3 regions of the Herbaspirillum sp. BH-1 genome follow, and region 1 is predicted to be linked to each of the others. Evidence: predicted binding sites of a transcription regulator. Region 1 holds the regulator's gene; each other region holds the start of a gene.
The links. Region 1 encodes sigma-54, which starts transcription at its own class of promoters, with help from an activator protein. Its sites were predicted from a motif close to TGGCANGNAANCTGCTTT; they were not measured.
Positions count from the first base shown of each region.

Region 2: HBH1_RS03795 (ammonium transporter) is a predicted target of sigma-54. The motif match lies at 2,038-2,055, and genes of this name have one in related genera.
Region 3: HBH1_RS06240 (MSMEG_0572/Sll0783 family nitrogen starvation response protein) is a predicted target of sigma-54. The motif match lies at 3,987-4,004, and genes of this name have one in related genera.

Region 1 covers NZ_PKOI01000011.1:32,474-42,867, forward strand. Annotated here, with positions in the region: gene HBH1_RS15295 (monovalent cation:proton antiporter family protein) at 1-917, opposite strand, end outside; gene HBH1_RS15300 (KpsF/GutQ family sugar-phosphate isomerase) at 1,264-2,292, shown strand; gene HBH1_RS15305 (KdsC family phosphatase) at 2,292-2,846, shown strand; gene lptC (LPS export ABC transporter periplasmic protein LptC) at 2,843-3,451, shown strand; gene lptA (lipopolysaccharide transport periplasmic protein LptA) at 3,503-4,126, shown strand; gene lptB (LPS export ABC transporter ATP-binding protein) at 4,129-4,869, shown strand; gene HBH1_RS15325 (RNA polymerase factor sigma-54) at 4,937-6,427, shown strand; gene hpf (ribosome hibernation-promoting factor, HPF/YfiA family) at 6,586-6,948, shown strand; gene grxD (Grx4 family monothiol glutaredoxin) at 7,321-7,632, shown strand; gene HBH1_RS15340 (UbiX family flavin prenyltransferase) at 7,668-8,270, shown strand; gene HBH1_RS15345 (helix-turn-helix domain-containing protein) at 8,270-8,683, shown strand; gene HBH1_RS15350 (SDR family oxidoreductase) at 8,770-9,528, opposite strand; gene mdeB (alpha-ketoglutarate dehydrogenase) at 9,695-10,394, opposite strand, start outside.
Region 2 covers NZ_PKOI01000002.1:132,503-142,896, forward strand. Annotated here, with positions in the region: gene HBH1_RS03790 (MFS transporter) at 1-565, shown strand, start outside; gene HBH1_RS03795 (ammonium transporter) at 786-1,988, opposite strand; gene HBH1_RS03800 (alkaline phosphatase D family protein) at 2,340-3,965, shown strand; gene HBH1_RS03805 (IclR family transcriptional regulator) at 4,010-4,807, opposite strand; gene HBH1_RS03810 (SDR family NAD(P)-dependent oxidoreductase) at 4,956-5,681, opposite strand; gene HBH1_RS03815 (MFS transporter) at 5,777-7,063, opposite strand; gene HBH1_RS03820 (SDR family NAD(P)-dependent oxidoreductase) at 7,302-8,036, opposite strand; gene HBH1_RS03825 (2,4'-dihydroxyacetophenone dioxygenase family protein) at 8,048-8,575, opposite strand; gene HBH1_RS03830 (LysR family transcriptional regulator) at 8,893-9,792, opposite strand; gene HBH1_RS03835 (dioxygenase family protein) at 9,845-10,394, opposite strand, start outside.
Region 3 covers NZ_PKOI01000003.1:277,757-288,150, forward strand. Annotated here, with positions in the region: gene HBH1_RS06230 (AAA domain-containing protein) at 1-2,245, shown strand, start outside; gene HBH1_RS06235 (aminotransferase-like domain-containing protein) at 2,208-3,602, opposite strand; gene HBH1_RS06240 (MSMEG_0572/Sll0783 family nitrogen starvation response protein) at 4,081-4,563, shown strand; gene HBH1_RS06245 (Nit6803 family nitrilase) at 4,579-5,661, shown strand; gene HBH1_RS06250 (MSMEG_0568 family radical SAM protein) at 5,618-6,700, shown strand; gene HBH1_RS06255 (MSMEG_0567/Sll0786 family nitrogen starvation N-acetyltransferase) at 6,703-7,275, shown strand; gene HBH1_RS06260 (sll0787 family AIR synthase-like protein) at 7,272-8,285, shown strand; gene HBH1_RS06265 (MSMEG_0565 family glycosyltransferase) at 8,330-9,505, shown strand; gene HBH1_RS06270 (MSMEG_0570 family nitrogen starvation response protein) at 9,498-9,785, shown strand; gene HBH1_RS06275 (MSMEG_0569 family flavin-dependent oxidoreductase) at 9,825-10,394, shown strand, end outside.

The DNA.
Region 1 (10,394 bases):
AGGAGGAGCAGCACCAGAAACCAGTGATCGACCACCGTGCGCACATTGAGCAGCATGCCGATGGTGATGAAGAACAGGCCCAGCAGGACATCGCGGAAGGACTTGATGTCTTCTTCCACCTGGTGCTTGAACTCGGTCTCGGAAATGAGCATGCCGGCGATGAAGGCGCCCAGGGCCAGGGACAAGCCGGCCTTTTCGGTGATCCAGGCCGCGCCCAGGGTGATCAGCAGCAGGTTCAGCATGAACAGTTCCTGCGAGCGCCGCTTGACCACGATGCGGAACCAGCCACGCATGAGCTTGCTGCCGAAGAACAGCAGCAGCGCCAGCACCACCATCGCCTTGCCCACGGCCCAACCCAGTGTGACCATGATGTTGCCGGAGTTGTTGGCCAGCGCCGGCACCACGATCAACAGCGGCACCAGGGCCAGATCCTGGAACAGCAGCACACCCATGATGCGGCGCCCATGCTCGGTTTCCAGTTCCAGCCGTTCGGTCAGCAGCTTGGAGACGATGGCGGTGGATGACATGGTCAGGGCGCCGCCGAGCGCGAAGGCCGCCTGCCAGCTCACGTTGATGAACTGCGGCAGCACCATGGCCGAGCCCCAGGCCATCACCATGGTGGCAGCGATGGTGGTGGCCACCTGCGCCACGCCCAGCCCGAAGACGATATGGCGCATGGCCGACAGCTTGGCCAGGGAAAACTCCAGGCCGATGGAAAACATCAGGAACACCACCCCAAACTCGGCCAGGGCGTGGGTGGTTTCATTGTCTTCGGCGAAGGCCAGCCCGTGCGGGCCGATGATGATGCCCACCACCAGATAGCCCAGCATGGGCGGCAACTGCATCATGCGGAAGGCGACCACGCCCAGCACCGCCGCAGCCAGAAGGAAGAGTGTCAGTTCCAGTCCGGAAAACATGGCTTGTTTAGTTTCTTATGACAATGCAACGCAGTGAATATGAGCAATTTGACAACGCACCAGAGCAAGGCAGCGCGGGAGGGTGTTCACCGCAGCTCACCGCGGCGGGTGGCGGAGGCGGGCCGCAACGGTGCATGCTGGTTGGCGTAGCCGGGCTCCTGGTTGATGCCGGTCTGATGCCGGCGCCCTGCGCCCCGCCTTCTTCAGTGCTGCCGGAACCGGCAGTGATTCCCCCCCTGGCGAGCATGTTGCGGTGCGTCGCAATCCTGCACCTTATATCAAGCTCAACAGCATTCCCTTACATCTGGCAAGTTTTTTGCTTTGCTAATTCGTTTATACTTCGGTTATGAGTGTAACCGATGACAAAACCACATCTGCATCTTTTTCCGCCGAGGCTGCCCGCCGTGCCGTCGAGCTGGCGCGCCAGACCCTGCAGATCGAAGCCGATGCCATCCTGGCGCTGAAGAGCCGCCTGCGCGACGATAGCGCCGAGCCCTTGGCACAAGCCGTGCAGGCCGTGCTGCAATGCCAGGGCCGCACCGTGGTCTCGGGCATCGGCAAATCAGGCCACATCGGCCGCAAGATCGCCGCCACGCTCGCCTCCACCGGCAGCCCCTCGCTGTTCATGCATCCGGCCGAAGCCTCCCATGGCGACCTGGGCATGGTGACCCCCAAGGACGTCTTCATCGCCATTTCCAACTCCGGCGAAACCGCCGAGCTGCTGGCGATCGTCCCCATCATCAAGCGCATGGGTGCCGTGATCATCGCCATGACCGGCAATGACGATTCCAGCCTGGCCCGGATGGCGGCGGTGCACCTCAACGTGGGCGTGGCCAAGGAAGCCTGTACCCTGAACCTGGCCCCCACCGCCAGCACCACGGCCACGCTGGCCATGGGCGATGCGCTGGCGGTGTCGCTGCTGGACGCCCGCGGCTTCCTGGAAGAAGATTTCGCGCGCTCCCACCCCGGTGGCGCACTGGGCCGCCGCCTGCTGACCCACGTGCGCGACGTGATGCGCAGTGGCGAGGCCATCCCGGCGGTGCGTCCGGATGTCTCGCTATCGGCCGCGCTGATGGAAATCACGCGCAAGGGCATGGCGATGACGGCCGTGGTGGATGAGCAGTTCCGGCCGATCGGCGTATTCACCGATGGTGACCTGCGCCGCCTGCTGGAGCGGGGCCAGGATTTCACCAGCTTCAGCATCGCCGAAGTGATGCACGCCCAGCCGCAAAGCATCAACCAGGATCGGCTGGCGGTGGACGCCGTACAGCTGATGGAACAATTCCGTATCAACCAGTTGCTGGTCACCGATGCCGAGGGCGTCCTCACGGGCGCGCTGCACATCCATGACCTGACCCGCGCCAAGGTAATCTGATGACCGCGTCCGCCTTCACCAGCTCCCTGCCGCCGGACGCCCTCGCCAAGGCAGCCGGCGTTCGCCTGATGATCTTCGATGTCGATGGCGTCCTGACCGACGGCGGCCTGTTCTACGGCGAAGAGGGCGAGGCCTTCAAGCGCTTCAACGCCCTCGATGGCCACGGCATCAAGATGATGCAACAGTTCGGCACGGCCGCCGCCATCATTACCGCACGCCAGTCGCCCTATGTACTGCGGCGCGCGCGCGACCTCGGTATCGCCCACGTGTTCCAGGGCGTACACGACAAACGCCAGGCCTTCGAACAACTGCTGCAGCACACCCAGCTCACGGCGGCCGCATGTGGCTACCTGGGCGACGACATCATCGACCTGCCGGTTCTGACCCGCGTCGCCTTCAAGGCGTGCGTGGCCAACGGTCACCGCGAGGTCAAGGCGCGCTGCGATTACGTGACCCAGGCCACTGGCGGCAACGGCGCCGTGCGCGAAGTCTGCGACCTGGTGCTGGCCGCGCAGGGCAACTACGAGGCGGCGCTGGCGCCGTACCTGGCATGAGCGGGCGCAGCGGAGAACGCGCCGCCGAGCGCATCCGGCTGGCGGTGATCGTGGTGATCCTGATCGGCGCGGCCCTGGGCAGCTTCTGGGTACTGCAGGCCTTGCGTGCCTCCAGCGACCAGCACGCAGTACAGCGCCCACGTGGCAAACCCGATTACTACCTGGAAAACTTCAACTACGTGAAACTCGGTCCCACGGGCCTCCCGCGCTATGACGTTTCCGGGACCAAGATGGTCCACTTCCCGCTGGATGACTCCTTCGAGATCACCAAGCCGGTGGTGCACAGCCTGGACAAGGACAAGCCTCCGATGGAACTGTATTCCGACACGGCACGCGTGACCGACGACCAGACCCAGATCCACATGTATGGCAATGCCAACGCCATCCGTGGCGCCGCCAACGGCCGTGCGCCGATGCATCTGGTCTCGGAATACCTGCTGCTGCTGCCCGATGACGAGATCGTCAAGACCGACAAACCGGTTGCAATGACGATGGGCACCACCAGATTGAATGGAGTGGGCATGCTGGCCAACAACGCCACCCAGGTTGTGCAGTTGTTCGGCAATGTGCGCGGTTATTACGAGCCCACGCCGAAGAAACGCTAAACCGGTTGTCCCCACGATAAAAACGCCAAGAACCGACCAGACAGGAAATCCATGAAACGCTCACTCTTACTGCCGATGCTGATGCTGGCTGCCGTGTGCGGCGTGGCCCACGCCGAGAAGGCGGACTCCACCAAGCCCACCAACATCGAGGCGGACCAGATGGTCTACGACGACGTGCGCCAGGTGAAGACCTTCACCGGCAACGTCGTCATGACCCGCGGCACCCTGATCATCAAGGCAGGCCGCGTGGTACTCACGACCGACCAGTACGGCTATGAAAATGCGGTGCTGTACGCGGCTCCTGGTGCACTGGCGAACTTCCGCCAGAAGCGCGATGGTGGCCCCAACCTGTGGATCGAAGGCCAGGCCGAACGCATCGAGTATTCCGAGCAGACCGAGGTCTCCAAGCTGTTCCAGCGCGCGCACATCCAGCGCATGGATGGCAGCCGCATCACTGACGAAGTCAATGGCGAATTCATTTCCTATGACAGCCGCGCCGAGTTCTACTCCGTCAACAACACCGCCAGCGGCGAAAGCAAGCCGGGGGCAGGACGCATCACTGCCGTGATCCAGCCCAAGAACCCGCCTCCGGCGGATGCCTCCCAGCCTTCCACGCCCGCACAGCCCGCTACGCCGGCACCGGCCCAGCGCCGTCAGAACGGAAAGGACCAGTAACGATGGCAAGCTCACTGGTCGTTCGCGGCCTGAAGAAAAGCTACGGTGCGCGCCAGGTGGTGCGTGACGTCTCCATGGAAGTGCGTAGTGGCGAAGTGGTCGGCCTGCTTGGCCCCAACGGTGCCGGCAAGACCACCTCGTTCTACATGATCGTCGGCCTGGTCCCCTCGGACGGTGGCGAAATCGATCTGGACGGTTCGCCCATCTCGCGCCTGCCGATCCACAAGCGCGCCACGCTGGGGCTGTCCTACCTGCCGCAGGAAGCCTCGGTGTTCCGCAAGCTGACGGTGGAAGACAACATCCGCGCCGTGCTGGAGCTGCGCCAGGAAGACGGCAAGCCGCTCTCGCGCGATGAAATCGAGGGCCGCCTGAACAACCTGCTGCATGAACTGCAGATCGAAAAGCTGCGCGAGAGCCAGGCACTGTCGCTCTCCGGTGGCGAACGCCGCCGCGTGGAAATCGCCCGCGCACTGGCCACCGATCCGCGCTTCGTGCTGCTGGACGAACCGTTTGCCGGTATCGACCCGATTGCAGTGATCGAAATCCAGCGCATCGTGCGCTTCCTCAAGGAACGCGGCATCGGCGTGCTCATCACCGACCACAACGTGCGGGAAACCCTGGGTATCTGCGACCGCGCCTACATCATCAACCAGGGCACGGTGCTGGCCAGCGGTAACCCGGAAGAGATCATCGCCAACGAATCGGTGCGCCGGGTATACCTGGGCGAACACTTCCGCATGTAGCACCCACCGTCCATCGGCCGTACAACGGTATTGCAACCAGCGGGCCACGCCGCTCCCAGAAAGACAGATGAAACAGTCGCTCCAGTTACGTACCTCGCAGCACCTCGCATTGACGCCGCAACTGCAGCAGTCGATCAGGCTGCTGCAACTGTCGACGCTGGAACTGCACCAGGAACTGGAACAGATCCTGTCCGACAATCCCCTGCTCGAACGCCTGGACGACGCGCTCGACAATTCGGTGCGCCTATTGGCCGATGGCGCGGTCTCTTCGGCGCCCTCCACCGGAGTGGCCGAGCCCGCTGGCGACAGCGGCAACGAAGCAGCTCCTGCCGCTACCGATGGCGAAGCCAGTTTCGACTACCAGGACAACAGCCCCGAGAGCGGCGTCAGCGGGGAATCCGACTGGAGCTTCGACGACGTGGCGCGCAGTGGCAAGTCGCCCGACGATGACGATGCCCGCCCGCAACTGGAAGCGCATGAGCTGACCCTGCGCGAACACCTGCTGGAACAGATCCGGGTCACCGCCCGCACGCACCGCGACCGTGCGCTGCTGGAACTGCTCACCGATGCGCTGGACGAAAGTGGTTACCTCGAAGAACCGCTGGAAGACATCCTCGCGCGCCTGCCGGAAGAGCTGGGCGTTGACCTGGAAGAACTGTCGATCTCGCTGAAGCTGCTGCAGAGCCTGGACCCGGCCGGGGTGGGTGCGCGCAGTGCCGGTGAATGTCTGGCACTGCAGATCCGCCGCCTGCCCAAGGTGCCCTTCGTCACCCGCAAGCTGGCCTTGAGGATCGTCGAGGATTACCTGCCGCTGTTCGCGCAACGCGACTTCAACAAGATCAAGAAGGCCCTCGATTGCGATGACGAGGACCTGCGCGAAGCACAGACGGTGATCCGTCAGTGCCGTCCGCATCCGGGCGCCGAATTCGCGCGCGATGCTTCGGACTACGTGGTGCCGGACGTGATTGTCAAACAGACAAAGAACGGCTGGCAGGTCATGCTCAACCATGAGGTCATGCCCAAGCTGCGCGTCAATGCGATGTATGCGAGTGCGCTCAAGCAGGCCAAGGGCGAAGGATCGCTGTCTTCCCAGTTGCAGGAAGCCAAGTGGCTCATCAAGAACATGCGGCAACGTTTCGATACAATTTTGCGAGTCGCGCAGGCTATTGTCGAACGTCAAAGAAACTTCTTTTCACATGGCGCAGTCGCCATGCGGCCCCTTGTGCTGCGTGAAATTGCTGATACACTGGGTCTACACGAGAGCACAATCTCTCGCGTGACAACTCAGAAATACATGCTCACGCCGCACGGCATGTTCGAGTTGAAGTACTTCTTCGGTAGCCACGTCGCGACTGAAACCGGAGGCGAAGCCTCCTCCACCGCGATACGGGCGCTGATCAAACAGTTGATAGGAGCCGAAAACCCGCAGACCCCATTATCCGATAGCAAGATTGCGGATATGCTGGCAGAACAAGGCATGGTGGTCGCGCGACGCACAGTCGCCAAATACCGCGAAGTGTTGAAGATTCCGCCAGTCAATCTCCGCAAGTCCCTCTGAGCTTTCCTCAGTTTTTCTGTAGCAGTACCGTTGCTGTGTTCAGGCAAGCATCCCTACCTGGTGCCCATGCCATCCGACACGAAGACCGTGCCCGTGGTACAGCAGCTGTAGACGATGCATCGCACGAACCTCCAGTGACCTCACGATAGGAGTCTTGTATGAATCTGACCATCAGTGGACACCACCTCGAACTGACCCCCGCCATCCGGGAATACGTGCAAAGCAAGCTGGCCCGTATCAAGCGCCATTTCGACAACGTGATCGACGTCAGCGTGATCCTGAGCGTAGATAAACTCACAGAAAAGGAAAAGCGCCAAAAAGCGGAAATCAACGTCCACATCAAGGGGAAGGATCTACATGCGGAAAGCATTGCGCACGACCTCTATGCCGCCATCGATGCCCTGATCGACAAGCTCGACCGCCAGGTCATCAAGCACAAGGACCGCTTGCAGGAGCATCACTCCATGGCCAAGCGTCTGCCCGACGATACCCCCACTGATGCAGTGGCTGGCGCGGCATAAGACAAGGACCCGGGACCATTCCTGCCGGCGGGTGCGCAACGACAGCGTGACGCATAAGGTGGGAATCTCATGAGGAAGGGGCGCGCAAGCGCCCTTTTTCATTTTGCGGCGCCGGGGTCGGTTTCATTTCCTGTGGCAAACAGTGATCCCGCGTCCATCACCGCCGTTGTTCTCCCGACGCGGCCCGTAATGAGACTTGAAGGGGCTCCTCCCGCCCTCATCTTGGTGGCAAGGTCCAAAGGGAAATCGTATAAATGATTTCCACCAAGCAATGCCGGACGACACCCCAACCACGCCGCAACCCTGCCGACTTCAACGCGAGCGGCGGCTTTTCCCTATAATGTCGGCAATCCCATTTTTAAAGGCATAGCCATGAGCGACGTCCAATCCTGGATCAAAGAAACCGTGACCCAAAACCCTGTCGTGCTGTTCATGAAGGGAACCGCCCAGTTCCCGCAATGCGGCTTCTCCGGCAAGGCCATCCAGCTGCTCAAGGCCAGCGGCGCCGAGAACATCGTTACCGTCAACGTGCTGGAAAGCGCCGACGTGCGTCAGGGCATCAAGGAATACTCGAACTGGCCAACCATTCCCCAGCTGTACGTGAAGGGTGAATTCGTCGGCGGCTCCGATATCATGAGCGAGATGTACGCCTCGGGCGAACTGCAGACCCTGATCAAGGGCTAAACCCGGCGCATCGCTGCCCTGCTCCGGTTTCTCTTGTGAGTTCCACTTCCAGTCCGCCACGCCAGCGTCTGATCGTCGCCATCACCGGTGCGACCGGGGCGATCTATGGCGTGCGCCTGCTGGAGCACCTGCGCAAGCATGGTCAGGTGGAAACCCATCTGATGATTTCCGAAGCCGGCGTGCTCAATCTGCACCAGGAACTGGACATGCGGCGCAAGGAGGTCGAAGCCCTGGCCGACGTGGTGCATCACGTGCGCGACGTCGGCGCCTGCATCGCCAGCGGCTCCTTCGCCTCCACCGGCATGGTGGTGGCACCCTGTTCGATGAAGACCCTGGCCGCCGTGGCGCATGGTCTCTCCGACAACCTCATCACCCGCGCCGCCGACGTGGTCCTGAAAGAACGTCGTCGCCTGGTACTGATGGTGCGCGAAACGCCCTTCAACCTGGCCCACCTGCGCAACATGACCGCCGTCACCGAGATGGGCGGTGTGATCTTCCCGCCGCTGCCCGGTTTCTACCAGCGCCCGGCCTCGATGGAAGAGATGGTCGATCACACCCTCGGGCGCGTGCTGGACATGTTCGGGATTTCCATGCAGCTCACTCCCGAATGGCAAGGCATGAAGGGTGGAGCTGACTGATGGAAAAAAGTGCGATGGACAAGATCACCTCGCACTTTGCGGCCTTGTCGTCTCTCATCCCGCTGCGGCCGATTCGTTCTGATGATGACTATGACCGCGCAGTCACCACCCTGAATCAATTGCTCGACGCCGGTGCCGGCAATGAAAAGCACCCTCTGGCCGATCTGGTCGATACACTCGGCAGCCTCATTGCCGAATACGACGACAAGCACTTCCCGTTGCAGCAGGTCTCTCCTGTGGATGTCCTGCAATTCCTGATGGAGCAACATCAGCTCACACAATCCGACCTGCCCGAGATCGGCTCACAAGGCGTGGTCTCCGAAATCCTGCGCGGCAAGCGCGAATTGAATCTGCGTCAGGTCAAGGCACTGGCCCAGCGCTTCGGCGTCGGTGCATCGGTCTTTATCGGCTAGACGCGGCTTGCCCGAACAACACCAATGAAAATGGCCGCAGTACACAACCGCGGCCACTTCTTCACTTCCGATCCCGCCGGGAAGAATCAACCCCGCCCGATATAGGGCATCTTGGTCGCCATCACCGTCATGAACTGCACATTGGCATCCAGCGGCAGGCTGTCCATGTAGAGGATGGCCTTGGCTACATGCTCGGCGTCCATGGTCGGTTCGACCTTGGTGGAGCCGTCGGCCTGCAAGGTGCCTTTCTTCATCAGCGTGGTCATGTCGGTGGAGGCATTGCCGATGTCGATCTGGCCGCAGGCGATGTCATAGGCGCGACCATCCAGCGAGGTGGCCTTGGTCAGGCCCGTGATGGCATGCTTGGTGGCCGTGTAGGAGGCCGAGAACGGACGCGGCGCATGGGCCGAGATGGAGCCGTTGTTGATGATGCGCCCACCCCGCGGGGATTGCTCCTTCATGACGCGGAAGGCTTCCTGGGTACACAGGAAGACACCGGTCAGGTTGATGTCCACCGCTGCCTTCCACTGCTCCACGCTCAACTCCTCCAGCGATACCGGCGGTGCGAAGATGCCGGCATTGTTGAACAGCATGTCGAGCCGGCCGAAGCGTTGCCGGGTCTGTGCGAACAGATGCTTGACCGAGGCCGGATCGGTCACGTCGGTTGCCACCACCAGCGCATTGGCACCGTGTTCGCCAGCCAGTTTGACGGTCTCTTCCAGCGCATCCTGGCGACGTCCGGCCAGGGCCACGCCATAGCCTTCGCGCAGCAGCGCCAGGGTAATCTGCCGGCCGATGCCGGAGCCTGCGCCGGTCACCAGCGCGATACGTTTGGGTGCAGCCATCGTGTTGACTCCTCAATGATCTTATGGACGGAACCTGCATCGTCGGCGGATAAAAAAAACCGCCCGTGATGCACGGGCGGTTTCCACTATAACAAACACCAGGCGCGGCCAGATGAAGGATTTTCAATCCCTGGGCCTGCCTTTCATGTATCCCGGTACTTGTGCATCAGACCGTGCTCGACAGCGGCTTGGCCGTATCGATACCCAGCGTACGCGCTGCATCCTCCAGCCGCGCACGATCCTCTCCCCAGACCGCGCACAACGCCGTATAGGCGATCCAGCGTGCATCGATCTCGAAGAAGTCGCGCAGGTTCACCCGCGTGTCGCTGCGGCCAAAGCCATCCGTTCCGAGGGTCACATACTGCGCCGGCACGAAGGCACGGATACTCTCCGGCAAGGTACGGATGTAGTCGCTCACCGCGATGACCGGTGCAGCGCTGCCCTGCAGTTGCTGCGTCACATACGGCAGCGGGTGCGCGCCCGACAGACGCTGGTTGCGCTGCGCCGCCACGCCATCACGCGCCAGTTCGGTATAGCTGGTCACGCTCCATACCTCGGCCTCGATCTGCCAGTGCTGCTGCAGCAACGCGGCGGCGGCCACTGCTTCCTTCAGGATGGGACCTGCACCCAACAGGCGCGCCTGCGCGTTCTCCTTGCGACCCAGGCAGTACAGCCCACGCAGGATGCCTTCCTGCACGCCCGGCGGCAGGCTGGGCTGGGCCTCGTTTTCGTTGGTGACGGTGATGTAGTAAAAGACGTCCTCGCCGCGCTCCATCATGCGGCGCATGCCGTCGTCGAGGATCACCGCCAGCTCGTAGGCATAGGCCGGGTCATAGGAAACGCAGTTGGGAATCGAAGCCGCCGTC
Region 2 (10,394 bases), on a different contig from region 1:
ACTCGATACCATTGCGATCTGGTGCGCCTTCTTTATGTGCCTGCTGTCGGTATACACCGCATTCAGTTGGCTGCCGACGATGCTGAGTAGCGAAGGCTTTTCGATCACCAGCGCCGGTTTCGGATTGACGCTCTACAACATGGGAGGGGCGCTGGGTGCGCTGCTCTGTGCCCTGATGATCACCCGCTTCGGATCACGTGTGCCGTTGCTGCTCTGCTGCCTGGGTGCGACGCTGAGTGTATTGTTGCTGACAAGGCTGAACCTGAGCAGCAACGTCGCCGCGACCATGAGTGGTCTGTTCGCACACGGTATGTTCGTCAACGCCGTGCAGGTGACCATGGTTGCCTTGTGTGCCCATGTATACCCAACCAGCGTGCGTGCCACAGGCACTGCCTCGGCATTTTCATTCGGCCGCCTGGGCTCCATTTTGAGCGCGTTCGCCGGCGCATCAGTGATCACCAGCGGTGGCGCGTTTTCCTACCTGGTGTTGCTGGCTGGCGCGATGACGTTGGTGTTGTTGGCGCTGGCGGTTGTGCGACGACATATACCCGCAATCACTGGCTGAAAAGTTCAGGCGATGCACTAAGTGCGCGACTACTCGAAGGTGGACAGTGGCGGTTATCGTGCTCCAATAGCGGAAAGACCACCATACTGGTGGTCTTTCCATGGGAGCTGATCCGCCTTTGACTACGCTATCAGCCCACTATCAGGGTGCTCGGCGGATGTTAGGGCTCAGCCGACTTTATTGTGAAAATAGGGCGGTAATTTTCATTCCACCGTCATCTTCACCAACTCGTCTCCCGCTCCGCCGTCGACGAAATCTTATGGATCGCCAGATCGGCGCCTTCGAATTCCTGTTCAGGATCAAGGCGGATGCCGACCGTCTTCTTCAGCAGGCCGTACACGATCCATCCGCCCAGCGCCGCAATGGCGATGCCCATCACGCTGCCCACCAGTTGCGACATGAACGACACGCCACCGCGTCCCCCCAGCGCCTGCAAGCCGAAGATGCCAGCCGCCAGGCCGCCCCACAGGCCGCATAGCCCATGCAGGGGCCAGACACCCAGCACGTCGTCGATCTTCCATTTGTTCTGGGTGCGGGTGAACATCCACACGAAGATGGCGCCGGCCATGCCGCCGGTGACCAGCGCGCCCAGGGGGTGCATCAGGTCGGAGCCGGCACATACCGCGACCAGGCCGGCCAGCGGGCCGTTGTAGGCGAAGCCGGGGTCGTTGCGGCCCATCAGCAGTGCGACCAGGGTGCCACCGGCCATGGCCATGAGGGAGTTCATCGCGACCAGGCCGTTCATCTTGTCCAGGGTCTGCGCGCTCATCACGTTGAAGCCGAACCAGCCCACCGTCAGGATCCATGCGCCCAGTGCCAGGAAGGGGATGTTGGAGGGGGGATGGGCGGCGACCGCGCCTTCCTTGCTGTAGCGGCCGCGGCGCGCACCCAGCAGCAGCACGGCGGGCAAGGCGATCCAGCCGCCGACGGCGTGGACCACGATGGAACCGGCGAAGTCGTGGAATTCGGCGCCGAAGGTGGCCGCCAGCCAGGCCTGTACGCCGAAGTGCTGGTTCCAGGCGATGCCCTCGAAGAAGGGATAGACCAGGCCGACCAGTACGGCTGTTGCCAGCAGCTGCGGGTTGAATTTGGAGCGCTCGGCGATGCCGCCCGAGATGATGGCTGGAATGGCGGCGGCGAAGGTCAGCAGGAAGAAGAACTTCACCAGCTCGAAGCCACTGCGCTCGGCCAGGGTTTCGGCACCGGCAAAGAAGCTCACGCCATAGGCGACGTAGTAGCCGATGAAGAAATAGACAATGGTCGAGACCGCGAAGTCGGCCAGGATCTTCACCAGGGCATTGACCTGGTTCTTCTTGCGCACCGTCCCCAGTTCCAGGAACGCGAAGCCGGCATGCATGGCCAGGATCATGATCGCCCCCAGCAGGATGAAGAGGGCGTCTGCGCCGTTTTTGTGATCGTCCACCAGAAAATCTCCCAAAAATTGTGCAAGGAAAGAGTCGAAAGCCCGGACTGATGCAATTTTCGTTCCATTTTGGTGATTATTTTGCAGTGGCTTGATTCAAAAGGACTTTTCAGGTGCGTCAGGTGCTTGTCAGCTTGTGATGCGCACGAAAATTGTGCGATGTGGGCGGGCGGTACGGTGGTGCGGTTTGTTTTGGTGCGAGAGCAGGGCGGCTCGAATTTTTTTGAAAATCACGTCATTTAGCCGTTTTGGGGGATCCGGTCAGCATTGGTCATCGTGCTTTCATGGAACGGTCATACGCGATTGCTAAATTGCAACTCCCTTCTTTTTTCCTCACCCTCAGGAGTTGCCATGCCAGACCAGAATTCGCCAGCCGAACCCAGCCGTCGCCGCTTCCTGCGCGACAGCGCCGTCACTGCCGCCGCCGCCGGCAGCGTGGCCGTGATCGCCAGCCCCGCCAGCCTGGCTGCCGCGCCGGCCATCGTCACCGCCGAGCGTCTGCGCCCGCAGTTCCCGGGCGGGATCATGAGCGGCGACGTTACCCGCGACAGCGCCATCGTCTGGGCGCGCGCCGACCGCAATGCGCGCATGCTGGTGGAGTATTCCACCAGCGAGAACTTCGCCGATGCGGTGCGCATCGCCGGCCCCACCGCGCTGGCGCGGGACGACTACACCGCCCGCGTGGACCTGCGGGTTTTGCCGGCAGGGCAGCGGGTGTATTACCGCGTGCGTTTCCAGGACCTGGTGCATGAGTCGGCCCTGAGCGAGCCGCTGACCGGCAGCCTGGTGGTGCCGGCCGCGGCGCGCGGGCAGGCACGCGACATCACCTTCGCCTTCTCGGGGGACGAAGCCGGCCAGGGCTGGGGCATCAATGAGCAATGGGGTGGCTACCGGGTGTACGAGAGCATGCGCCGCTTCCGTCCTGACTTCTTCATCCATTCGGGCGACCAGATCTATGCGGACGGTCCGATCCAGGCCGAGGTGAAGCTGGACGATGGCAGCCTGTGGCGCAATGTGGTGACCGAGGCCAAGTCCAAGGTGGCGCAGACGCTGGACGACTATCGCGGCAACTTCGCCTACAACATGCTGGATGCCAGCAAGCGCCGCTTCGCCGCCGAGGTGCCGTTCCTGGTGCAGTGGGACGACCACGAGGTGCGCAACAACTGGTATCCGGGCCAGGTGATCGGCGCCCAGGAAAAGCGCTACGACGAGCGCAACATCGATGTGCTGGCGGCCCGTGCGCGCCAGGCCATGTTCGAACACAATCCCTTCCGCATCGACCAGGCCGATCCTTTCCGCATCTATCGCGCCTTCAATCACGGACCGCTGCTGGAGGTGTTCATGCTGGACGAGCGCAGCTATCGCGGTCGCAATTCGCCCAATCGCCAGCGCGGCGGTCACGATGCCGAGTTTCTCGGGCCGGAGCAGATGCGCTGGATCAAGCAGGCGCTGCTGCGCTCACGCTCGACCTGGAAGCTGATCGCCAGCGACATGCCCTTGTCCATCGTGGTGCCGGACCTCAATGTCGATGTGTCGCCCGGCACCTTCGAGGCCTGGGCCAATGCCGACAATGGCAAGCCGTCGGGGCGTGAACTGGAGGTGGCGGAGCTGCTGCGCTTCATCAAGCAGCACGACATCAAGAACGTGGTGTGGGTGACGGCCGATGTGCACTATGCCTCGGCCACCCACTATGCGCCCGAACGCGCGCAGTTCACCGATTTCAAGCCTTTCTGGGAATTCGTCGGGGGGCCGATCAACGCCGGTACCTTCGGCCCGGGCGAGATCGATCGCACCTTCGGTCCGGATGTGCGTTTCGTGAGCATTCCGGCGGACATGAAGCAGAACCGCTCCCCGGCGGAGCTGCTGCAGTTCTTCGGTATCGGCAAGATCGATGCGAAATCGGAGACGCTCACCGTGACGCTGCACAATACCGACGGCAAGGAAATCTACAAGGTTGAACTGCCGCCCGAGGCCTGATGTTCAATGCCTGATGCGGCCTTGAGCTGAAGGCCGGACCGGTTTCAGCCCGGTCCGGCCAGCTTGCGCGAGATGGTGGCGCAGGCTTGCAGCAGCGGCGCCACATAGGCCTGCTGTGGATCGGGCAGGCGCCGGAACAGCGGGATGCTCACGCTCACGCAGGCCACCGGCAAGCCATCGGCGCCGACGATGGCGGCACCGTAGCAGAAGATCTGGGCTTCGTTCTCTTCACGGTCTTCGGCATAGCCGCGGGCGCGGGTCTGTTCCAGGTCTTGGCGCAGAGCCGACAGATCGGTGTGGGTATGCTCGGTGAAGGGCTCCATCTGCAGCGTGCGCATCAGGTTTTCGCGGCGCGATTCTTCCAGGCCGGCCAGATAGGCCTTGCCCACCGAACTCGAATAGAGCGTCACGCGGGTGCCGATGCGCGAGGCCATGCGCACGGCTTGCGGGCTTTCCAGTTTCTCGATGTAGACCATGCTGACGTCGCTGGGGACGGCCAGGTGGATGGTCTCGCGGGTGATGTCGCGCAGCTGGCGCAGCGGTTCGATGGCGGTGGTGCGGATATCGCTGCGGTCCCAGGCGCGGCTGGCCAGGTTGATCAGGCGCGGTCCCACCTCGAACTGTTTGCTGCGTGGGTTTTCCACCACCATGCCCTCTGCCATCAGGGCGGCCAGGATGCGATAGACGGTGGGGCGCGGATAGCCAGAGAGCGCCGCCAGCTGCGCGATGTTCAGCGGCGCGTCCTGGTCGGCGATCAATTGCAGCACGGCGACGAACTTGGAGAAGGCGGCGGTGCCGGCAATCTTGTTCGGATCGTCGGGATGTTTGTCGTGGTCTGGCATGGGCGCAGGCTTAAGGAGACAGGAGCAGAATCGGGAGCGGGAGCGGGAGCGGGCAGATTATAGCGGAGCCTGGTAGCGTCCCAGCGCAAAAAAGCCCGCGCCGCCTGGAGCAGCGGACGCGGGAAAAGGCATGCATGGCATGGGGGGATCAGGCAATCAGATAGCCGCCGTCGACCGGGATGATGGTGCCGGTCATGAAGGAGGCGGCGGGTGAGCAGAGGAAGGCCACGACATTGCCGATGTCTTCCGGGCGGCCCCAGCGGTTCAAGGGAGTGCGCGCCAGGATAGGGCCGGCGCGGGTCGGGTCGTCCTGCAGGGCCTGGGTGAGCGGGGTGGCGATCCAGCCCGGCGCCACCGCATTGACGCGGATGCCGTCGGCCGCATAGGCAATGGCCAGTGACTTGGTCAGCTGCGCTACGCCGCCCTTGCTGGCGCTATAGCCGGGGACCAGGCCACCACCGAAGAAGCTGAGCATGGAGGCGGTGTTGACGATGCAGCCGCCGGACTGTCGCAGCAATTCACGGGAAGCCGCGCACACGCGCATGGTGCCGGTGAGGTTGACGGCGATCACCTGTTCGAAGACTTCGGTCTCCAGTTCCGCGCCGCGCTTGATGATGCCGGCGCAGTTGACCACGATGTCCAGTTGCTTGAGGCCGGCCAGGGCAGCGCGTACGCTCTCTTCGCTGGCCACGTTCATTTCCACCAGGGTGATGTCGGTGCCGGTGAATTCCTCGTGGGCGAAGGGCGGCAATCCGGCTGCAACGACGCGGGCGCCGAGTGCTGCCAGCTGGCGTGCGACGGCGCCGCCTATGCCCTGGGTGCCGCCGGTGACGAGGGCGGTCTTGCCCTGCAGAAGATCGGGAATGAAGCTCATGGTGTTCCTTGTGGATAGCGAGGGTGGCAGGGGACTGGCTGGATGCCGCTACCCGCGGGCGGCGGCATCGGGTCAGGCGACTGCGTAGAACGGGATCAGGCGTGCGATTCGATGGGTTTGTCGACCACGAACATGTACACCAGCGCTGCTGCAAAGGCCACCGCCGCACTGATCAGCAGGGCGTTGACGAAGGAGTGGGTCTGGTCCACCACCACCCCGGTGATGACCGGCGCCAGCGAGCCACCGAGGTAGCCGCCGAAGTTCTGCATGCTGCCCAGCGAAGCCACCAGACGGCGCGGGATGGCTACCGACACCAGTGCCCAGGCACCGCCCGAGGCCATGTTCACGAAGGCCATGGCCAGCGAGATATAGACGATCGCCAGGGTGGTGCTGGGGGTGTAGGCGGCCGGGATGGTGAATGCGCCGGCGCCGATCAGGCCGGCACAGATCGGCCACTTGCGGCTGCGGATGGCGGGCATGCCGCGCTTCATCAGGCCATCGGCGATATAGCCGGAGGACAGCATGCCGAGGGTGCCGAAGATGTAGGGGATGACCACCACCCAGCCGGTACGTGCGATGGACAGGTGACGCTCATGCTCCAGATAGGCCGGCAGCCAGGTCAGGTACAGCCAGACCATGTAGATCACGCCCATGAAGCCAAACAGCATGCCCCAGGTGGTGCGGTACTTGAAGAGGCTCTTCCACTCGTTCCAGGTCAGCTTGGCGTTGGCATTGGGATCGGTGTCGTGGTCGTCGGCCAGGTACAGCACCTCGGACGGGGTCAGTTCGATTTCGTTGCGATTGCGGTAGAACAGATACCAGCCCACCGACACCGCGATGCCCAGTACGCCCATGATGACGAACATCATGCGCCAGCCGAAGGACAGCATCAGGATGGTGAGGATGGGCGGCGCCAGGGCGGGGCCGATGGTGGAGGAGGCCACGAAGATGCCGGTCGGTCCACCGCGTTCGCGCATGGCGAACCACTCCGAGACCACCTTGGCCCCGGCCGGGAATTGCGGTGCCTCGCCCAGGCCCAGGAACACGCGGGCCACCAGGAATTGCTGCAGGGTGTTGACGAAGCCGCCGGCCAGTTGCGCCAGCGACCAGACGAACATGCCGGCGCCCAGCATCACGCGCGCGCCGAACTTGTCCAGCATGGCGCCGATGGGCAATTGCGAGAAGGCGTAGGCCAGCGAGAAGGCCGACAGCAGCAGGCCCATCTGCGAGGCGCTCAGGTTCAGTTCCTGGCTCACCGAATGATTGGCGATGGACAGGGTGCTGCGGTCAAGATAGTTGACGATGCCTGCCAGCATCAGGAAGGTCAGTGCGACGACCTGTATGCGTTTGAGTCGGGGGCTCTTTTCCTTTTGGACTTCCATGGGTTACGTCTCCAGAGTGAATGAGTTGATGCCATTGGCGTGCTTCCTGCCGGCGCCGTCTGCTGCGGCGCTCTGTGTCGGTGACATGGCGAAAGCGTCATGCGAGGACGCGGTCTTGAGGACGTTGTGGATGCCGTCCCTGCTACTGCTCCGGCACGGCCGGGGTGATGTCTGCATCGCCCCTGGCCGTGATCCTCGCTTGCCCGGATGATTCTGCGGTTCTGCCTTCCTGCTCTGCTCAGTAGGTGGCGCGGCCACCGGAGAGGTCGAATACGGCACCTGTATTGAAGCTGCACGAGCCCGAGCACAGCCAGGCGCACAGTTCGGCCACTTCTTCCACGCTGCCGAGGCGGTGCATGGGGCTCTTGGCGATCATGGTCTGGACGTGGGCCGGCGACATCTGTTCCAGCAGCGCCGTCTTGACCGCCGCCGGGGCGATGGCATTGACCAGGATGCCGGTCTCGGCCAGTTCCTTGCCGAGCGACTTGGTCAGCGCCAGCACGCCGGCCTTGGCGGCGCTGTAGGCTGACGCATTGGGCGTGCCTTCCTTGCCGGCCAGCGAGGCGATGTTGACGATGCGCCCGCGTCCGGCCGCACGCATGGCCGGGACCACGCTGCGGCAGGCGTGGAAGACCCCCAGCAGGTTGACTTGCACGATGCGATGCCATTCGGCCACGTCGTATTCGTCCAGCGGCACGGTGGGGCCGGCATAACCGGCATTGTTGATCAGGAAGTCGATGCGGCCGGTCTCCACCAGCAACTGATGGACCGCATCCTCGACCGAGCCTGCATCGGTGATGTCCACCTGTTGCTGTCGGTAGGGGGAGCTGGCAGCCTGGTGCAGGTCCCACACCACCACGCGTGCGCCGGCCTCGGCCAGGCGCGCCGCGATGGCCGCGCCGATACCGCCATGGCCGCCGGTGACCACGGCCACGCAGTCAGGGAAATCGTAGTTCGCAGTGTCGTAATGCATGCGCTCCGCCCTCAGCGCACGAAGCGGTCGACGTAGTCGCTGCCCAGCCCGACTGCTTCGTAATGCTTGCGGCACATATCGAGCTTGGTGAAGACATCTTCATAGCCTTCGAACTTGCCCCAGGGGTCGCAGTAGAACATCACGCCGGTGATGTGGAAGTAGGTGATCATTTCTTCCACGTCTTCCGGTACGTAGAGGGTATGGGTCTCGCCGGGCGGTTCGAAGACATAGCTACCTTGTTCGGCGATCCAGTCATGCTCCAGGTAGCGCCATTTCCCCTTGAGCACCATGCCGTGGACGGGCGCGGGATGGCGGTGGCGTGAGAGCACGCCGGACTTGCGCACGCGCAGCAGATTGGTCCAGTAGCCCTGCGAGACATTGAGGCAGAGCGGGCGGAACCAGACGTTGTCGGCCTGCGGTACCCAGACGCGCTCGTCCTCGGGGACAGCGGGGTTGACCACGATTTCCAGCGGGGCTTCCTTGGGGTTGGGGAATTGATAGGGCTGCATCTTCGCGTCAGCGGGCATGAGTGTGCTCATGAGGTCTCCAGGCGGGATATTTGTCTTTTATTGTCCATGATATGAACAATGCGTCTGCAATATGGTCACTTTGAATGATCAGAAAGTGAAAGTCAACAGCGTAGTGGCCCGATCCCGTTTCCACAAAAGCGAGTCGCCATCCTTGATATCGATCAAGCGTCAGGCAGGCAAAGGCAGGCCGAGGCACGCAACACGAGCGCAAGGGGCTGGCCTGGAATGATGAAATTTATGCGCCGATGACGTTCAAGCCATCGGGCGGGAGCGCTGCTGCAGGGGATGGGAAGGTGAGGCCGGGTGCCAGCGGGTGCGTGGCGCTGTCAGTGGTCCCAATGGACCTGGGCGAATGCCTCGGCGAGGAAGTCCAGCATCGCCCTGACCTTGGCTGGCAGGTGGGCGCGGCTGGGATAGACGGCGTAGATGCCCAGCGAAGGCGTGCCGTAGTCGGCGAGGATGGGGACCAGCTGGCCGCTGCGCAGATACTGGTCGATCATGAAAGTGGGCTGGCGCGTGATGCCCACGCCGCCCAGCGCCGCCTGCACGCAGCTGTCACCGTTGTTGGCGTGCATGCGCGAATTCACGCGCACGCTGACCGGTCCTTCCGGGCCACTGAACTGCCATTCATCCTTGCCCTGGTTGTAGCTGTAGCTGATGACCTGGTGCCGCGCCAGGTCGTGCGGATGGGGGGGCGTGCCGTGTTTTTCCAGATAGGCGGGCGAGGCGCATACCGGCAGGCTGGTGCTGGTGAGCTTGCGGTGGATCAGGGTGGAATCGGCCAGCCGGGCGATGCGGATGGCCAGGTCGTAGCCTTCATCGATGATGTCGACGATGCGGTCCGACAAGGTGATGTCCAGCTCCACCTCCGGGTAACGCTCCAGGAACATCGGCCAGAGTGGCGCCAGGTGCAGCACGCCGAAGGTGACCGGGGCGTTGATGCGCAGCAGGCCGGCCGGTCGGGCGGCGCCGGCCGAGAGCAGGTCGTCGGCGGCTTCCAGGTCGGCCACGATCTGCTTGCAGCGTTCGAGGTAGAGACCGCCGGCCTCGGTGAGCGAGAGCCGGCGCGTGGTCCGTTGCATGAGGCGGGAGCCCAGGCGGGCTTCCAGTTCCAGTACGGTGCGCGAGACGGCCGCCTTGGAGATGCCCAGCGCATCGGCGGCCTTGACGAAACTGCCCAGCTCGGCCACGGCAATGAAGCATTCGATTTCACGCAGTTTGTTCAACCCGTCTATCCCCCAGATGGCGCCGCGCCGGCGCCGTCAGGGAGACGGGGGCTCAGGCGGCAGCCGGTAGTTGTGCCAGCAGGCTGGAGGCCGTGCCGAAGGCGAAGGCGTCCATGCGCAGGCTATGATACGTCGAACCGCTGTCCAGGTGAACCAGCCGGGTCCAGTCATCGGCCGCGCCCATGGCGAAGAACAGGCTCAGCAGGTGTTCGTCGCTGGGATGGGTGCGCACCGCGTGCGGGGCCGTGGTCCGGTAACCGAAGAGCGCCTCGAGGTCACCGGCCTGCATGCGCTCCAGGAACCATTGCAGGAATTCCAGCGTATGCGGCGCGTCGCCCGCATCGGCATCATTGCGACGCAGTTCGCGCAGATTGTGCGTGAAGCTGCCCGAGCCGACCAGCAGGATGCCTTCGCGGGCCAGCGGTGCCAGCAACTGCCCGACCTGGAAGTGATAGGCCGGCGGTTGCTGCGATTGCAGCGACAGCTGGATCACCGGCACATCAGCCTGTGGATAAAGATAACGCAGCGGTACCCAGGCACCGTGGTCCAGCCCCCAGCCGTCATCCGTATTGGCCGGCAGGCCGCCATCGCGCAGCCGCTGG
Region 3 (10,394 bases), on a different contig from region 1:
CTTCCCCTTCGGCGTCAATGCCAGTCAGATCGAGGCGGTAGAGCAAGCCTTCCGTGCGCAGATCAGCGTGATCGAAGGTCCTCCCGGTACCGGCAAGACCCAGACCATCCTCAATATCGTTGCCAATATCCTGTTGCGCGACGAAACGGTCGCCATCCTCTCCAACAACAATTCGGCCGTGGATAACGTGGTCGAGAAGCTGCAGAAATCTGACCTGGATTATCTGGTGGCCAAACTCGGCAGCAAGGCAAAGCGTTCCGCATTCTTTGAATCCCCGCCTGCGGTGCCGTCGGAACCCCCATTGCCCGCACCCGCGCTGGAAGAAATCGACGCCGCCGTCATTCGCCTCAAGCAGTACCTATACGCCCACAACCGCGCAGCCCAGCTCAGGGCCGAGATCCAGGAGTTACAGGTCGAGCAGCGCTATCTGCAGCAGTGGCATGATGAAAACGGCGTGCCAGCGGGGCCGGCACTGGAACGATACCGTTTGACGCCATCCCGCGCGGCCGATCTCATGGCTTATCTGTCGCATCTGGCACAGCGGCCGATCGGACTGCGCGAACGGTTCAGTCTGCTGTTGCGGTTCGGTATCGTCCGCGCCGCGCCCTTCGCTGCCGGCGCCCAGCGCGCACGCAGCTTCCATGCCCTGCAGGTCCACTTCTACCAGCGCCAGCTACAAGAGAAGGAGATCGAGCTGGCGGCCTGCCTGGCGACCTTGAAAGAGGGGAGCTTCGATGCATCTCTGGAGCGGGTGCGCGAGGATTCCATGCTCTGCCTGAAGCAACATCTGCACAGTAGCCAGCCCGCTTCAAAAGTCTTCGGGATCGATACCTATCAGGCCGACTTCGGCGACTTTCTGGCACGCTATCCGATCATCGCCAGCAGTACCCATTCCATCATCAATTCGCTGGCCGAAGGTGCCATGCTGGACTACGTCATCATCGACGAGGCCTCCCAGCAGGACATCCTGCCCGGCATCCTGGGCCTGGGCTGTGCACGCAACCTGATCGTCGTCGGTGACCGCCGCCAGTTGCCGCATATTCCGGTGGCGCTGGGCAAGCCGGCGCCGTCGCCCGCCTATGACTGCGAGCGCTTGAGCCTGCTCGATTCGGTGATGGCGGTGTTTGGCGATGCGCTGCCGCGTACCTTGCTGAAGGAACATTACCGCTGCCATCCGCGCATCATCCAGTTCTGCAACCAGCAGTTCTACGACAATGCCCTGATCCCGATGACGCCCGACGACGGCAGCGAGCCGCTGCGCCTGATCGTCACGGCCAAGGGCAATCACATGCGTACGACGACCAATCTTAGGGAAATCGAATCCCTGCTGGCAGTGCTGGATGAGGCCGGTGAGCGCAGCGGTGTGGATGCTCAGGGCCGTGGCTTCATCGCGCCTTTCCGGGCACAGGTGAAGCTGGCCGGCGCGCAACTGCCGGCGGATTTCGTCAGCGATACCGTGCATAAATTCCAGGGCAGGGAATGCGAGGAAATGGTCTTTTCTACCGTGCTGGACAAGAAGCGCAGCAGCCAGTCGATGTCCGGCTTCGTCGACGCGGCGCAGATGGTCAATGTCGCCGTGTCACGGGCCAAGCGGAGATTCACCCTGGTGACCGGCGATGAGGTCTTCGCCCAGCGCAATGGGCCGGTGGCCGCACTGATCCGCTATGTCGAATACTACGCAGACCAGGCGCAAGTGCGGCGCGCGCCGGTGGTGTCGGCCTTCGACCTGCTGTACCAGGAATACGACCGCTCACTGGCCAGGTTGGCCGCCAGCTTGCGCAGCAGCGATTCGCACTTCCGGTCGGAGCAGATCGTGACGCAGCTGTTGCGAGAACTGCTGGCAAGCACGCGCTTTGCGGGCTTGCGCTTCCATTGCCAGATCCGCTTGCAGCAGCTGGCATCTGCCCGCAATCCCGCCATGACACCGCGCGAGCTTGAATTCATGGCACAGCAGGCCAGTTGTGACTTCGTGATCTATTTCAAGGTCGGCAAGCAGCCGCTGGGGGTGATCGAAGTGGACGGCGGCTTGCACCAAGGCCAGCAACAGGGCGAACGCGATGCGCTCAAGAACAGTATCCTGCACAAGAGCGGTATCGATCTGTTGCGCCTGCAGACCATCGATAGTGATATCGAGGCCAGGCTGGGCAGGTTCCTCGCGCAATGGGTGGACGCCGACGGCGCCGCCGCCGAGGCGGTTACCCGCGAAACTACACCACCGCCGGCCGCGCCAGCGGCGCTTCATTGAGGGCATCGCGGATGACCTCCAGCGCATGCTGGATATCGTGGCGGTTGGCCACGCCGCCGATGCAGACCCGTACCGCCTGCTCCGGCGCGGCCCCTACGGCAAAGGCGTCGCTGGCCACTACGCCAATGCCGGAGGAGCGCATCTGGGCGGCGAAGCTGGCGGCCTGCCAGCCGCCGCGCAGCTTGATCCAGAGATGGAAGGCCTCGGCTTCGGAGGCGTAGCTGTGTGGCGGCAGGATGCGGGCGGCGATCTTCTGGCGGGCCATGGATTCCTTGCGGATGTTGGCCAGCGCCAGGTCGGCCACGCCATCGCGTATCCAGTGCGTGGCCAGGGTCGAGGTGATGGGCGAGGCCATCACCGTGGTGGCCCGTAGCGAGGCCGTGAGGCGCGCTGCCGAGTGGGTGTCCGGCGCCACCATGTAGGCGATGCGCAGGCCGGCGCCCACGCTCTTGGCCAGGCCGGTGACGTAGAAGGTCAGTTCGCTGCCCAGGCTGGCAATGGCCGGCGGGGTCGAGCGCGGCAGGAAGCCATAGGCGTCGTCCTCGATGATGGCGACTTCGTAGTGGCGGGCGATGTCCACCAGCGCCTGGCGCCGTGACAGCGAGGTGGTGCAGGTGGTGGGGTTCAACAGCGTCGGGTTGCAGTACAGGGCCTTGGGTGCGTATTGCGCGCAGGCGCCGGCAAAGGCGACGGCGTCGATGCCTTCGTTGTCCATCGGCAAGCCCACCAGCTTGATGCCCAGTTGCCCGGCCAGGGCGCGCAGGCCAGGGTAGGTCACGTCTTCACAGCACAGCACGCCACCGGGGCCGACCAGCATGGTCAGGATCGCCAGCAACGCGCACTGCGCGCCAGGGGTGACCAGCAGCCGTTCCGGTTCCACCACCAGCCCGCGCCGGCGCAGCCATAGGGCGCCGGCCTCACGGTCTTCGGGCGAGCCGCCGAAGTCCTGGTAGCGCATCAGGTCGCGCAGCCTGCCGTTGACCTTGCTCCATCCTGCCTGCATCAGTTCCACCAGTTCCGGCGACTCCGGCTCGGGCGGCATGTTCATGGACATGTCCACATTGGGCCGTCCCTCGGTTACGCGGGGGATGCGCGGGCGCCGCTTGCCGCAGACGAAGGTGCCGCGTCCCACCACCGAATCGACCAGTCCGCGTCGATGCGCTTCTGTATACGCCCGGGCCACGGTGGTGAAGTCCAGGTCCAGCGCTTCGGCCAGCTTGCGCTGCGGCGGCAGGCGCTGCTCGGCCTGCAGGTGGCCGGTGGCGACATCCTCGGCGATGGCATTGGCGATGGCCAGATAGAGCGGGCCGCTGCCCTTCTTCAGTTTGGGGACCCACATGGTGCTGTTCTTCGGCATGACGATTCCTTGGTCGGCGTTCCTGGGGGCTCCCGATTCCTACCGATCTCTCTTGAGCTTGCCCGGATTCAATATTGACTGCATCGGCATGCGTCATTGAATGCAATTTGTATTCCATCCAATGCAGCCCCCAGGCGGCTCTCGCTGCACCGCCTTGTGTCATCGAAGACGGCGTGCCTGCACCAAGGTAAAACACGCCGCTACTCCAGAGTGCATGCGGGTTTGCGCGATTGTATGGAGCGATTGAATGGATTGCTGCGCGGGTGCTGAAAAGCCCGTCGGGAAGGTCTCCCCGGGAAGCCGCGAGTGTGCTGGAAGGCGGATCGGCGGTCAGCGATTGACGGGATTTTCATGCAGTCAATTCACGCATTGACGGGGCATTGTTGGCACGCGTGATGCATTCAATGCCAGCGTCGCGGCAACGTCGCCGGACCACTTCCACAAGTGACCACCCACAGCAATCAAGAGGAGTCTCACCATGCCCGCAGTCACCAAAGCAGCCCACGCCCCCGGCGATTTCCTGGTGGATTATGAAGAGAAGGTATTCGAAGACGTCAAAGCCCAGCCGGGTGAAAAAGCGCTGGTGACCTTCCATACCGTGGCCTTCGAAGGTTCGATCGGTTTCGTCAACCTGTTGCAGGCCACGCGTCTGAAGCGCAAGGGCTTCGAGACCTCCATCCTGCTGTATGGCCCGGGCGTGACGCTGGGCGTGCAGCGTGGCTTCCCCACCCTGGGCGATGAAGCCTTCCCCGGCCACCAGAACTTCAACAAGCAGATCGTCAAGTTCATGGAAGAGGGCGGCAAGGTCTATGCCTGCCGCTTCGCCCTGCAAGCCCTGTACGGCCACGGCGAGCCCTCGCTGATCCCGGGCATCCGTCCGATCAACCCGCTGGATGTGCTGGACCTGGTGTTGCTGCATCGTCGCGACAACGCCTTCATCCTCGACACCTGGACCCTGTAAGCGGAAGGGCGGCTCATGAGCATCAACAAGAGAACGGTACGGGCGGCGGCGGTGCAGATCGCGCCCGACCTCGATAGTGCCGACGGCACCGTGGCCAAGGTCTGCCAGGCCATCGCCGACGCCGCTGCGCAAGGCGCGCAGCTGGTGGTGTTTCCGGAAACCTTCGTTCCCTACTATCCGTACTTTTCGTTCGTGCGGCCGCCCTTTGCGTCCGGGCCCGAGCACCTGCTGCTCTACGAGCGTGCCGTCGAGGTGCCGGGTCCGGTCACCCAGGCCGTGTCGGCTGCGGCACGCCAGCATGGCACGGTGGTCGTGCTGGGTGTCAATGAACGCGACCACGGCACGCTCTACAACACGCAACTGGTATTCGATGCCGATGGCGAGCTGGTGTTGAAGCGCCGCAAGATCACGCCGACCTATCACGAGCGCATGATCTGGGGCCAGGGCGACGCCAGCGGTCTGAAGGTGGTGCCCACTGCCGTGGGGCGCCTGGGCGCGCTGGCCTGCTGGGAACACTACAACCCGCTGGCACGCTACAGCCTGATGGCGCAGCACGAGGAAATCCACTGCGCGCAATTCCCCGGCTCCATGGTCGGCCAGATCTTTGCTGACCAGATGGAGGTCACCATCCGCCATCACGCCCTGGAAGCGGGCTGCTTCGTCATCAATGCCACCGGCTGGCTGACCGATGATCAGATCGCCGCCATCGAACCCGATCCCAAGGCGCAGAAGGCGCTGCGCGGCGGTTGCTGTACCGCCATCGTCTCGCCGGAGGGCAAGCTGCTGGCCGAGCCCCTGCGCAGCGGCGAAGGCATCCTGGTGGCCGATCTCGATATGGAACTGGTCACCAAGCGCAAGCGCATGATGGATTCGGTGGGCCACTATGCGCGTCCGGAACTGTTGCACCTGGTGATCGATGATCGCCGTACGTCCCCCATGTCTTCCCTGTTCCCGGCGGAACAGTCTTCTCCTGTCATCCCATCTTCCGCGAGGCCACATCATGCAGACAGCCGTCATCCAGTTGCATCCCCAGCGTTCGAGCCGCAAGGCGCCCATGGAGCTGATCTCGGAACTGCAATCCTTAGGGCTGCGTCTTGACGATCCCACTGCCGGCGCGCAGAGCCGGCGCGGCGGGGCAGGGCCGTCCGACCACAAGGCGGTGACGGTCGACGGCCATACCGTGATGATCCCGGTGCATACGGCCGGCTCCTGGTCCTCGCCCTATGTGGCCACGCAACCGGGCGCGGATGGCGCCTCGCGCATCCTGCGCGACGGCGTCGAGGTGGGGGTGGTGTCCTTCCCGCGCCAGCCGCGCTTCTACAAGATGCAGACCTTCGATGGCATCCCCTACGGCAAGATCGCCACGCTGCACGGCGCCGACGTGCTGGCCACCACCATCCTGCAGAGCTGCATCCGCTACGAAAGCCGGCGCAAGTCCTGCCAGTTCTGCGCCATCGGCCAGTCGCTGGCGGCCGGCCGCACCATCCTGCGCAAGACCCCTGAGCAACTGGGCGAGGTGGCGCGGGCCGCGGTGCTGCTGGATGGCGTCAAGCACATGGTGATGACCACCGGTACGCCCAACGCCACCGACCGTGGCGCGCAGATTCTGTGCGAGAGTGCCTTCGGCGTGAAGTCGGCGGTGAACCTGCCGATCCAGGGCCAGTGCGAGCCGCCCGATGATGACGCCTGGTTCCGCCGCATGCACGACGCCGGCATCGATACCCTTGGCATGCATCTGGAAGCGGTCACCCCCGAGGTGCGCAAGCGCATCATGCCGGGCAAGGCCAGCGTGCCGGTGGAGCGCTACATGGATGCCTTCGCGGCTGCGGTCGATGTCTTCGGGCGCGGCCAGGTCAGCACCTACATCCTGGCCGGGCTGGGCGACAGCGACGAGGCCATCCTGGGCATGAGCGAGCGCCTGATCGCGCTGGGTGTCTATCCCTTCGTGGTGCCCTTCGTGCCGATTTCCGGCACGCCACTGGAAGACCATCCCTCGCCCGACGCCGCTGCCATGCGGCGCCTGTTGAGCCCGCTGGCCGGCATGCTGGAAGCGGCCGGCATGCGCTCCGGCGACGCCAAGGCCGGTTGCGGCAAGTGCGGCGCCTGCTCCTCCCTGTCTTCGTTCGAAAGGAAATGATCATGAGCGATGTGGTCGAGAAAGCTGTTGCCCCCGCCCCTGTGTCGGCATCGTCGGCCCCGGTAGTGCGCATCAAGCTGGCGCTGGACAAATGGGAGCGCGAGCAGGCGCGCCAGCTGCGCCGCGAAGTGTTCTGCGCCGAGCAGGGCGTGTTCCAGGACGACGATACCGACGCCATCGACGCCATCGCCATGCCCATCGTGGCCGTGATGGAGGCGCCCGATGGCAGTCGCAGCGTGGTCGGTACCGTGCGCATCCATGAATCCGCACCGGGCGTGTGGCACGGCTCGCGCCTGGCGGTGGCGCAGCATGCGCGGCGCATCGGCTCGGTCGGCAGCGGCCTGATCCGGCTGGCCGTCTGCACCGCCCATGCCCATGGCTGCCATACCTTCCTGGCCCAGGTGCAGAGCCAGAACGCGCCGCTGTTCCGACGCCTGCACTGGCAGACTCTGGCCGAGATCGAGGTACACGGCCGGCCGCATCACCAGATGCAGGCCGACCTGGCCTTCTATCCGCCCATCAGCGACGGCGAGCGGGGTTTCCTGGCCGGCCAGCGCGAGGAGCGCGCAGCATGAATGCGCGAGACAGCGCGCCCACGCTGGCGCAGATCGTGACGACCCTGCGCGCCGCCCGTGGCATCGCGCACAAGCGCGATATCGATGCGGTGGTCCAGGTGCTGGACCCGGCGCCAGCGGTGCGGCATCAGGGCCACACCCTGGCCGTGGGCGACGACTGTGCCGCCATTCCCGATGGCGATGGCTATCTGCTGTTTGCCATCGAAGGTTTCATCAATGAATTCGTCGAACAGCAACCGTGGTTTGCCGGCTATTGCGGCGTGATGGTCAACGTCAGCGACATCTATGCCATGGGCGGACGCCCGGTGGCGGTGGTCGATGCCCTGTGGAGCCGCGACGGCGATGCCGCGCGGCCGGTGCTGGAAGGGCTGGCCGCGGGTGCGCGCGTGTATGGCGTGCCACTGGTAGGCGGGCATAGCAACCGGCGCAATGACCGCGAGCAGTTGTCGGTATCCATCATCGGTCGCGCCCGGCGCCTGCTGACCAGCTTTGATGCCCGCAGTGGTGACCATCTGGTGGCCGTGATCGATCTGCGCGGCCGCTTCCAGGAACCGCATGCCTACTGGAACGCCAGCTCCGGCGCGCCCGCCGAACGCCTGCGCGCCGATCTGGAATTGCTGCCGGCCATCGCCGAGGACGGGCTGGCCAGTGCCGCCAAGGACATCAGCATGGCCGGCGTGATCGGTACCGCGCTGATGCTGTTGGAGTGCTCCGGCAAGGGCGCGCTGATCGACCTGGAGGCCATTCCCTGCCCACCGGGTGTGGATTTCCAGCGCTGGCTGACGGCCTTCCCCAGTTATGGTTTCTTGCTCAGTGTGCCGGCGCCGGACCTGGAACAGGTACTGGGCCGCTTCGCCGCCCGTGGCCTGTCGGCCGCGTCCATCGGACGCATCGATGACAGCCGCACACTGCGTCTGTCCATGCAGGGCCAGACCGAGACCTTCTGGGACCTGGCCGAAGAAGCCCTGATCGGCTGCGGCCCGGTGCGTGCCGGGCAGGGTGGTGTGTGATGACGCGACCAGTCTCGGCCCAGATGCGGCCCCTGCGAGTTGCCATGCTGACCCACTCGGTCAACCCCCGGGGCGGTGTGGTGCATGCCCTGCAACTGGCCGAGAGCCTGCAGGCCCTGGGACAGGAGACCACGCTGTTCGCGCCCGATGCCCGTGGACGCGGGCTATTCCGCGAAGCCGCCTGTGGTTTTCATCCGGTGCCGGGGGCGGTGCACTGCGCCGACGTGGTGGACATGGTGCGCCAGCGTATCGACGACTATCTGCGCTGCTTCGAACAGCCCGGCATGGACCGCTTCGATCTCTACCACGCCCAGGATTCGATCAGCGCCAACGCCCTGGCCACGCTGGTCGCCCGTGGCGTGATCCCGGGCTATGTGCGCACCGTGCATCACCTGGACCAGTTCGACGACCTGCGGCTGCACGCCTGGCAGGAACGCGGCTATCGCGCCGCTGACCGTCTGCTGTGCGTGAGCCGCACCTGGCAGGACATCCTGGCCCGCGAGCACGGGGTGCGGGCCGAGCTGGTCTCCAATGGCGTCGACCTGCAGCGCTACACCGCCACACCTGCGGTGCAGGCAGCCCAGCGCGACCCGCTGCTGCGCCAGGAACTGGGGCTGGATGGCGCACCGGTGCTCCTGGCGGTGGGCGGGGTGGAACCGCGCAAGAACACCTTGGGCATCCTGCGTGCCTTCCTGCGGCTGCGGCGCGTCTATCCGCAGGCGCAACTGGTGATTGCCGGTGGCGCCAGCGTGCTGGACCACGCCGACTACCAGCGCAGTTTCCAGGATGAACTGCAGGCTGCCGATCTGCCGCCGGGTGCGCTGCGCATCCTCGGCCAGGTGCCGGACGCCGACATGCCGGCCCTGTTTCGCTGTGCCGATGCGCTGGTGTTTCCCTCGCTCAAGGAAGGCTTTGGCCTGGTGGTGCTGGAAGCCATGGCCAGCGGCGTGCCGGCAGTGGTCTCGCGCATCGCCCCTTTTACCGAATATCTGGACGGCGGTTGCTGCGCCTGGGTCGATCCCCATGACCCGGCCTCGATTGCCGCCGGCATTGCGCATGCGCTTGACCCGGCCGGCCGCGCCGCGATGGTGGCCGCCGGCCAGGCGATCTGTGCGCGATTTTCCTGGTCGCGCTCGGCGCGACGCCATCTTGAGCTTTATCACGATTACCTGGGCCAGCGCGCCCCATCTGCAACACGCCAAGAGGAACACCATGCCTGAAATGCACTTTCGCGTCCGCTGGCCGGACGATACCGTCAGCGACTGCTATTCGCCCTCGCTGGTGGTCAAGGAACACCTGCAAGCCGGTAGCCGTTATCGGCTGGCCGATTTCGTCGAACGCAGTGTCACCGCGCTCAACATCGGCAGCGAGCGGGTGCGCGAGAAATACGGCTTCGCCTGCTCATCGGCCATGGACCAGCTGCGCCGCATCGAAGAGACCGCCGCCCGTTTCGAGGGCCAGGCCGACGCCGAGGTGGTGGTCGAAGCCTTCCTGCCCTGATCTGCTCATCCAACCCGACAACATCCCACGAGGAACATCATGTCCATTGCAAGCCAAGGCGCAGTGCGCCATCACAGTGTCATCATCATCGGCGGCGGCCAGGCCGGGCTGTCCATCAGCTGGTACCTCAAGCAGGCCGGAGTCGATCATCTGGTGCTGGAAAAGCACCAGGTCGGCCACGCCTGGCGCAACGAGCGCTGGGATACCTTCTGCCTGGTCACGCCCAACTGGCAATGCAACCTGCCGGGCTATCCGTATCGCGGCAACGATCCTTTCGGCTTCATGAAGAAGGATGAGATCGTCGAGTACCTGGACGGCTTCGTCGCCAGTTTCCAGCCGCCGGTGCGCGAGGGCGTGAGCGTGAACAAGCTGTGGCGCGAGGACGGGCTGTGGCGCATCACCGCCAGCGATGGCGCCTATTCGGCCGACCAGGTGGTGGTGGCAGTGGGTGGCTATCACATCCCGGTGGTGCCGCGTGCGGCCGAGCGCCTGCCGGCCGATATCGTGCAGATCCACTCCAGCCAGTATCTCAATCCGCAATCGCTGCCGGAGGGCGAGGTGCTGGTGGTGGGCACCGGCCAGTCCGGTTGCCAGATCGCCGAAGACCTG